4 regions of the Bradyrhizobium sp. Rc2d genome follow, and region 1 is predicted to be linked to each of the others. Evidence: riboswitches for the same ligand, from Rfam matches in the RefSeq annotation. Region 1 holds a riboswitch; each other region holds the start of a gene.
What was found. A riboswitch is a leader RNA that binds a small molecule or an ion and turns the genes downstream of it on or off. The one in region 1 is predicted to bind cobalamin.
Positions count from the first base shown of each region.

Region 2: it holds a riboswitch for cobalamin, as region 1 does, so the genes downstream of both, BLV07_RS47585 (TonB-dependent receptor) here and metE (5-methyltetrahydropteroyltriglutamate--homocysteine S-methyltransferase) in region 1, are expected to answer to the same signal.
Region 3: it holds a riboswitch for cobalamin, as region 1 does, so the genes downstream of both, BLV07_RS17355 (energy-coupling factor ABC transporter permease) here and metE (5-methyltetrahydropteroyltriglutamate--homocysteine S-methyltransferase) in region 1, are expected to answer to the same signal.
Region 4: it holds a riboswitch for cobalamin, as region 1 does, so the genes downstream of both, BLV07_RS17420 (DUF1636 family protein) here and metE (5-methyltetrahydropteroyltriglutamate--homocysteine S-methyltransferase) in region 1, are expected to answer to the same signal.

Region 1 is NZ_FNCU01000040.1:49,432-51,624, reverse strand. It holds gene BLV07_RS34000 (nodulate formation efficiency C protein) at 1-32, opposite strand, end outside; cobalamin riboswitch at 1,030-1,232, shown strand; gene metE (5-methyltetrahydropteroyltriglutamate--homocysteine S-methyltransferase) at 1,336-2,193, shown strand, end outside.
Region 2 is NZ_FNCU01000012.1:180,804-182,996, forward strand. It holds gene BLV07_RS47585 (TonB-dependent receptor) at 1-905, opposite strand, end outside; cobalamin riboswitch at 1,021-1,222, opposite strand; gene BLV07_RS17340 (histidine phosphatase family protein) at 1,295-1,867, shown strand; gene cobT (nicotinate-nucleotide--dimethylbenzimidazole phosphoribosyltransferase) at 1,874-2,193, opposite strand, start outside.
Region 3 is NZ_FNCU01000012.1:184,298-186,490, forward strand. It holds gene cobF (precorrin-6A synthase (deacetylating)) at 1-192, opposite strand, end outside; gene BLV07_RS17355 (energy-coupling factor ABC transporter permease) at 238-915, opposite strand; cobalamin riboswitch at 953-1,172, opposite strand; gene cobA (uroporphyrinogen-III C-methyltransferase) at 1,218-1,949, opposite strand; gene BLV07_RS17365 (cobyrinic acid a,c-diamide synthase CobB) at 1,946-2,193, opposite strand, start outside.
Region 4 is NZ_FNCU01000012.1:197,108-199,300, reverse strand. It holds gene cobO (cob(I)yrinic acid a,c-diamide adenosyltransferase) at 1-426, opposite strand, end outside; cobalamin riboswitch at 466-685, shown strand; gene BLV07_RS17420 (DUF1636 family protein) at 780-1,154, shown strand; gene cobW (cobalamin biosynthesis protein CobW) at 1,151-2,193, shown strand, end outside.

The DNA of each region.
Region 1 (2,193 bases):
GACATTTTCTTCATAACCGTCGGCCTATTCATCCACACATCATTCCAAAGCGGGCAACCTTCAACCTGTTATGCGCGAGCGCAAGAAGTTAGCGGCGACGCAACGGGGCGACCGCCGGTCCCGCGCGAGCATGCGCTCCCCTCTATGTCGCGCGCCGCTAACTTCAGTTGCCAGCGACAGCCTCAATTTGCTGTGCTGGACCTGCCCAGCAGGAGGAGACTGGGCATGCCGAGGACTTGCATTCTTCGTGCCACGTAATAGACGGCAATTCGCACCGGTTTTATGTCCTCTTTGTCGACTTTCCGACTTGCCCACGTCTCGATGTTTCCATTCAGCCTATCCATCGCGGCTTATGCAACCTCGCACGCAGCGGGTATTCGACGGCGCAGCGGAACGCCTCGGTGCCAAGTTCCTGATGAGAATTGGGAGCACGTTGCCGCCATTGAACCGTTTGGTTCGGTATCGTTGCCGGAATATGGGCTTTCGATCTCTGCCATGCCGTTGGGCACTTGCGACGAAGGGCCCTGGCGCGTTTGGCGCGCCTTTCGCGACATGCGGCGCTCCGGAATTCGAGAGCAGCCTCAGCCAGGTGCGCTTTGCACACGATGGCCAACGACGCGAAGCCGATCTTCACCGCCGAGCATTTGGAGTCGGGCTGGCACCGCAAATCAACGTGCTCGCCGGGTCTGTTGCTGGCTTCGCCAGGTGTCTTGGGCCTATTCAACACGGATCCTGTTGGTCGAGAAGGCGGCTGGACGGCGGACGTGCTCGAAGAACCGCTCGGAAGCCGGGACTCGCATCAAATGCGTTCTGCTCGAGGCCGCAGTCCCGACCGCGCAAGCCGCATTTGTCCCTGCCACCTATCCGGCGTGCGGGCCGCGGGCAGCTCCGATGGTCATTCCGATATCGCTGATTGGAGAGCGCTTCTACATCGTCTCAACGATAGAGATGCATGGCCATTCGCGTAGCAGATGTCGCAGCATTTAGCTTGAGACAAATCTGAGAGGTTGACGGAAGAGTTCTCTTGCCGATAATCCAAGTCGTCGAGGTTCTCCGGTTTCCATTTGATCCGGAGCTAAGAGGGAAGCCGGTGAAAATGCCGGCGCTGCCCCCGCAACTGTGAGCGGCGAGCCGCTGTCCAACGATGTCACTGAAGCCTGCGCGGCTTCGGGAAGGCCGGACAGCAGCGATGACCCGCGAGCCAGGAGACCTGCCCCGACAATATATTCGTCCACGGGCGGGGTGTCCCGGTGGTGCGCCAAGCAGCCGTCGCACCGCGCGACTTCCCCTGCCTGCGTCCGCCATGGCCTTTGCCCCCAACATCGGGTTAACGCTATGTCTCTTCTCTCTCTTCCGGTTGCCACGCTCGGAACGCCACGCATCGGTCCCAGGCGCGAGCTCAAACTCGCTCTAGAAAGCTACTGGGCCGGAAAAAGCAGCGAACAGCAGTTGCTCGAGGACGCAGCTGGCCTGCGTGCCGCGAACTGGGCTCGTCAGAAATCTATCGGCGTCACGGTCATTCCATCGAACGATTTCTCGCTGTATGACCAGGTGCTCGACACAAGTCTCATGGTTGGCGCTATCCCGGAGATCTACGCCTCGAAAACCGAATCCGTTTCGCTCAAGACGTACTTCGCCATGGCCCGCGGTTCACAATGCGACGACCAGGGTGCGAGTTGCGGTCACGGACCGCGCGGATTTGGCGCACCCGCGCAGGAGATGACCAAGTGGTTCGATACCAACTACCACTACATGGTCCCCGAGTTTCACAGGGGACAGACTTTCAGATTGCGCTCTCGAAAGCCGATCGAGGAGTATGAGGAAGCCAAGGCCCTTGGCTTCCAGACCCGCCCTGTCCTGATCGGGCCGGTTACATTCTTGAAGCTCGGCAAGAGTGCCGATCCTGCGTTCCTGCCACTCTCACTACTGGATGATCTGATACCGGCCTATATCGAGGTTCTGCAGGAATTGGCCAAACGCGGGGCAAATTGGGTTCAGTTCGACGAGCCCTGCCTGGTTCTTGATCTGGATGAGGGGTCGCGAAAATCTTTGCTACATGCCTATGACCGGCTCGCCAAGGAGGGCCCGGCCATGAAGATCATGGTTGCCAGCTATTTCGGCGACCTCGGCGACAATCTAGACACCGCCTTGAGGCTGCCAATTGCCGGATTGCACCTCGATCTGGTTCGAGCG
Region 2 (2,193 bases), on a different contig from region 1:
GCCTTCGAGCGATCCTCTCTGTATTCGATTGCACCCCAGATCTTGAGACTGTCGGAGATGCGGTAGTTGAGCTGGCCGGACGTGTCGAACGTCTTGATATTGGTATCGTCGGCAAAGCCGTTGAGCGTGGAACGGCTGATGTCAAAGCGGTAGTCCAGCCCCTGCACGTTGGTGCTGCCGCCCGAACCATAGTGAACGCGGAACGAGTTCAGGGAATCCCAGGAAAAATCAGCCTCGTTCCGAATCGGTCCGGTGTGCGGCTGCTTGGTGACGAAATTGATGGCGCCGCCGGCGGCGCCCTCGCCCGAGATCAGCGAAGCCGGACCTTTCAGGAATTCCACCGCCTCGAGATTGGCGGTATCCGCGATCCGCGAGGTCATGTTCTGCGGACCGATCTTGATGCCGTTGTAGAGCGTGTTGATCTGGCTGTTGGTGAAGCCGCGCATGGAGAAGGCCGAAGGTTCAGCCGGGTTGTCGCCGGAGGTGACACCGACTGCGCCCTGTGCCACCTCCGATACGGTACGATAGCCCTGCTCGCGCATCGTCGCCGCCGAGATCACCTCGACGGTCGCCGGCGTCTCGCGCACGGTGAGGCCGAGCCGCGAGGCGCTTTCGGCCACGGCATTGCTGTTGAGCGGCGTCGCTGCCGCGGCGGCCGGCACGACAGGCTTGGGCGCTGCGGATGCGGCTGCCGGTCTGCGTGCAGCTGCACGGCGGGCGCTCTGCGCCTCGCGGCCCGCCGGCTTGGCCTGCTTGCGGGATTGCGCCGGCGACACCTCGACCGGCGGCAGGGGTTCGCGGGCCTGCTGCGCCAGCGCGGCAGATACATCGGCGGCGGCTAGTGACGTAAGAGCTGCGGAGGCAAGCAGGAAACGGCGCGGTCGTACAATGCGGATGGAAGACACGGTTCGAAACCTCGGTATGACGTCAGTGGCACGTCACAGCGAACGAGGTCTCACCCTGGGCTTGTCAGCCGTCCGATGAAGCCGAATGTCTGTACTCCCCGACCGACATCTTCGCGTGTGACCACGGCTGACGGCAGGTCTCCTGGCTCGCGGGTCGTGACCGCTTCGTCGCCTTCCCGGGACCGAGGACCCAGTGGCTTCTGACGAAGGATTCACCGCTTACAGTTGCGGGGGCAGCCGCGGCATTGGGGACAAATTCCCCGCACCGCATTCCCTTTTCATCCCCTCTCGGGGAAACCGTCGAAGCCATCTAGGATTACGATCAAGACAGAGTCAATGTGCAAGCTGCGGCGTTATTGCCACAGCAACCAACTTCCTCGGAGATGAGCATGGAAGGCGAGACCTTCCTCTGGCTGATACGGCATGCACCGGTCGACGGCATCAAAGGGACGATCCATGCGGCTGACGCGCCGGCCAATCTCGGCGATCGCGCGCCACTGCAGGCGCTGCGGCAGCACCTGCCGCGAGGCGCAGCGAGCTATGCCAGTCCGTCGCGGCGCACGGTCGAGACCGCGCAGGCGCTGGGACTCGCGCCCGAGCTGATGCCCGAATTCAGTGAACAGGATTTTGGCGCATGGACCGGCCGTCGGCATGACGACATCGGCGCGGCTGGCGACGAGGCTTATGCACAGTTCTGGAGCGATCCGGCGCGCGGCCGTCCGCCGGGCGGCGAGAGCTTTGAGGACCAGGTCGCGCGCGTCCGGCTGGGACTCTCGCGGATCGGCGCGGGCTCGGCAGCGCTCGTCGTGCATTCCGGCACGGTCCGCGCTGCGCTCTGCATCGCGCTGGATCTGACACCGCAAGCCGCCTTGCGGTTCGTGATCGATCCGCTGTCGCTCACCCGGATCGACCGGCTCGCCACCGGGTGGCGCGTCGTTTCCGTCAATCAGCGGTTGGCCTGAGCCGGGTCAGGCCGGGCGATCCGGTACATTGGCCTGCGCAAACGTCGCCATGCCGTTGTGGAGCGCGCAAGCCAACCGCACCAGCGGCAGCGCGATCGCGGCGCCCGATCCCTCCCCAAGCCTGAGATCGAGGCTGATCAGCGGCTGCACGTTCAGCGCACGCAGCACCAGCCGATGCCCCTGCTCTGCCGATTGATGCGACGGCAGCAGGAACGGCCGGCACGACGGGTTGATCCGCACCGCCGCCAGCGCCGCCACTGACACGATGAAGCCGTCGATCAATACAGGGATGCGGCGTTGCGCAGCCGCGATGATCGCGCCTGAGA
Region 3 (2,193 bases), on a different contig from region 1:
CTCGGCGATGCGCGTGCTCTCGCTGGTGAGCACGTCCGCGCAGATCGTCCGCCGCAGATCCGCAAGATCGGATTTCGCCGTCCCCTTGCGCGGGATCAGGACGAGATCGGCGGCGTTGATGGCTTGGATCGCGGCGCGCGTGAGCTGCCCGGGATCGCCGCAACCGATGCCTATCAGGGAGAGCGTGAGCATCGCGAGCGCGAAGGGCGGCCGCGCCGGCCGCCCTTCGCTTGTCTCTTAAGCGGCGTTATGCAGGCGCGGCGTGACGAGGCCGGGCGCGGTGACGCCACGCAGCGACTTCGCCAGCGCCAGCACGGCGAGATCGGCGAGCGGCTCGATCACGATGACCAGCGCATAGGATGCCGCAAACGTCGCGATGTTGGCGAGATTGGTCGCGCCGAAGCCGGAGCCATACAGCGCCCAGAACGCCACCCAGGCGACGATGCCGGACTGATAGGCGGTCGAGAGCGCCAGCGCCTGGCGGTATTGCAGATCGACGTAAGCCGTGTTGCGCGGAATGATCCGCGTCGCCAGCGCCTGGATCGCGAACAGCGGCACCAGAAGCGTGGTGACGTTCATGCCGTATTGCGGCAGGTCGGTTGGCACGAAGAAGACGCCCTGGAGCAGCAGACCGAACGCAAGGCCGAAGGCGGCGGGCGCAGCACCGAACAGCAGAAACAAGGTCGAGCCCAGGATGAAGTGCACCTCGGAGACGCCGACCGGGAAGTGCGGCAGCACCTGGAAGAAGGTGAAGACGAGGCCGGTGGTGGCGAGCGTGCGCGTCGCGAACGAGCCGATGCCCTGCTCGCGCACGGTCTCGACCGCGAGTTTCAAGGCAACGCCGCCTGCGGCGATGCCGGTTGCGTAACTCAACACGAGCTTGGCGCCCGTGACGATCCCTGGTTCGATATGCATGGTTCAGATCCTTCCTGCCGTCACACCCGACGGCCTTGGCCTCAAATCGTGCAGGGCCGGTCTCCTGGCTCGCGGCTCACTGGGGTTCTCCGGCCTTCCCGGACCTTGCGGCCCAGTGGCTGATCGGAGCCCCTCACCGCTTACAGTCGCGGGGGCGGCTGGGGTTTTGGACGCCGCAATTGGGTCCGCCCATCCCCATTCCCGATTATGCTCCGGCGCTTTGCGCCGCGTCGAGCACCATGCCTCTCCTGTGTGCCTCTTTCGCGAGCCGGGCGTCAAGTGGCGAAGGGCGACGGCGGCCATCATGACGGATCGTCTCCCGCCAGGGCCCCGAACAGGATGACGGCGGCCGTCGAGGCGGCGCCGCCCCGCGCAAGCTGCTCGGCGAGCTCGGCAATCGTGGTGCGGACCAGCCGCTCGTCGGAACGGCCGAGTGATTCCGCAAACAGCGCCGGCGTATCTGCGGCGAGGCCATGGTCGATCAATTTTGCGGCAAGCGCCGGAAAGGTGCGCCGGCCCATATAAACCACGGTGGTTGCCTCGGGATCTGCCAGCGCCGCCCAATTCAGGTTAGGCGGCAGTTCGCCGGTGACGTCGGCCCCGGTCACGAACTGCACCCGCCGCGAGGTGTGGCGCCGGGTCAGGGGGATGCCGGCTTGCGCGGCAGCAACGCAGGCGGATGTGACGCCGGGAATGATCTCGTAGCCGATGCCGGCCTCGCGCAGCGTCTCCAGCTCCTCCTCGAGCCGGCCGAAAATTCCGGCGTCGCCCGACTTCAGCCGCACCACCCGCGCGCCGGTTGCGGCATAATCGACGAGCAGGCGGTTGACATGGTGCTGCTTGGTCGAGGGCCGCCCTGCCCGTTTCCCCACAGCGACGAGATTGGCGCCGGGACGAGCGAGATCGAGGATCGCGCCGGAGGCAAGATCATCATAGAGCACGACGTCGGCCTCACGCAGCCGCGCAGTCCCCTTCACCGTGAGGAGTTCTGGGTCGCCGGGGCCGGCGGAGACGAAAGAAACAAAACCGCTCACCGGTCCTCCGCGATCAGATGGAAGAACGTGCCGGTGGCTTGGCCCCGCCGCGAGCCGGTCTCGGCAATGACCGTGCCGGTTGCATCGTGAACCATGGCCAGCGGCGTGTCGGGCTGGGCGATGATCGTCGAATAATGGAACTCGTGGCCGCGCAGGCGTGCGCCGACCTGATGCCCCGGCATCGGTGCGGCCAGTTCGGCGAGACGATAGCCCAGATGCATGCGGCGCTTGGCAAAGCTGGTCT
Region 4 (2,193 bases), on a different contig from region 1:
CTCGTCGAGCACGACCATGCGCAGATTGGAATCTGATATCAGCTCCTTGGCCTTCTCCCAGCCGGCGCGCGCGGCGGCGACGTCGCGGGCGCGGTCCTGCGTCTCCCAGGTGAAACCCTCGCCCATCGCGTGGAACTGGCAGAGATCGCCGAAATGGCCGGTGAGCAGGCGCCGCTCGCCGGTATCCCAGGCGCCCTTGATGAACTGCACCACTGCGCAGGGGAAGCCGTGGGCGACGCAGCGGACGATCATGCCGAAGGCGGAGGACGACTTGCCCTTGCCGGCGCCGGTGTGGACGATAATGAGGCCTTTTTCGCCGCTCTTGGTCGCCATGATCTTGTCGCGGGCGGCCTTCTTCTTCGCCATTTTTGCAGCGTGGCGGGCGTCGGTTTGCTCGCCCGTTTGGGTCTCTGGTTCAGGCGTCATCGTACCAGTCCTTCGGCTTGACAAGTGGCGGCCAGCGGCAAATGGTGGGCCGGCGTTGGTTCCTGTCCTATGACAGGCGAAGAGGGAATGCGATAGGGTCCGAATCGGCAAGATTTGGGTCCAAAATGCAGCCGCCCCCGCGACCGTGACCGGAGAGATGCCCGAAGCCACTGACCCCTGACGGGATCGGGAAGGCGGGGATCGAAGGGCAAGGCCCTGCTCCGCAAGCCGGGAGACCTGCCAGCGCGGACGATTTTGGACCGGCGGACGGGGTGTTCCGCGACGGGGAAACGGGCCCCTGGAAAGTGGTTCGTGCGCCTCTTCGCTTCCCGCTGTTTATTCTGGAAGAGGCGATGACGGTCACACTTCACGTCTGCATTACCTGCCGTGCCGGCGAGACGCTTGGCGAGGGCGACGTCACGCCAGGCAAGCGGTTGCACGGTGCGATCCTGGACGCCGGCGTGCCCGACGGCGTGAGCGTAGTTCCCGTCGAATGCCTGTCGGCCTGCAGCCAGGGCTGCTCGGTCGCGCTCAGCGCACCCGGGCGCTGGTCCTATGTCTATGGCCGCCTGTCGGATGCGAACGCGCGCGACGTGATCGCGGGCGCTGCGGCCTATGCGGCCGCGCCTGATGGCCTCGTGCCCTGGCGCAGCCGGCCGGAAATATTCCGCAAGCAGTCGCTTGCGCGCATTCCCCCCATTGCCGTCGTGCCGGAGGCCGCCGAATGAATTCGCTCGCAAAAGTCCCGGTCACGGTGGTCACCGGTTTTCTCGGCTCCGGCAAGACGACGCTGATCCAGCATCTGCTTGCCAATGCGGGCGGCAAGAAGCTCGCCGTGCTCGTCAACGAGTTCGGCAGCGAGGGTGTCGATGGCGAGATCCTGAAGTCGTGCGCCGATGTCAACTGCCCGGAGGAAAACATCGTCGAGCTCGCCAATGGCTGCATCTGCTGCACCGTCGCCGACGATTTCATTCCGACCATGGAGCAGCTCTTGGCGCGCCCAGTGCGGCCCGATCACATCCTGATCGAGACCTCGGGCCTGGCGCTGCCAAAACCGCTGCTGAAGGCATTCGATTGGCCGGAGATCCGCTCGCGCATTACGGTCGACGGTGTGATCGCGCTGGCCGATGCCGAAGCCGTCGCTGCTGGCCGCTTCGCGCCGGATCCCGCTGCGGTCGAAGCGCAGCGCGCAGCCGACGAAAACCTCGATCATGAGACGCCGCTGTCGGAAGTGTTCGAGGACCAGATCGCCTGTGCTGACATCGTGCTGTTGACCAAGGCCGATCTTGCGGGCGCCGCGGGTATCGAAGCCGCCAAGGCCGCGATCACCGCCGAGATGCCGCGCCGCGTGCCGATGTTGCCCGTCACCGACGGCGCGATCGATGCGCGCGTCATCCTCGGTCTCGGCGCTGCCGCCGAAAACGATCTTGCCGCGCGCCCCTCGCATCATGACGGCGAGGAGGAGCATGAGCACGACGATTTTGCCTCGGTCGTGATCGATCTTCCGGAAGTGTCTAATGTCGATGCGCTGGTCGCCGCCATCCAGCGCCTGGCGCGCGAGCAGAACGTGCTGCGCGCGAAAGGCTATATCGCGGTCGCGGGCAAGCCGATGCGCCTTTTGCTGCAAGCGGTCGGCGAGCGTGTGCGCCACCAGTTCGACAAGCCCTGGGCTGCCGGCGTACGGCAATCAAAGCTCGTCGTGATTGGCGAGCACGGTGATATCGACGAGGCCGCGATCAGGTCAGGACTTGGTCTTTCAGGATCTGG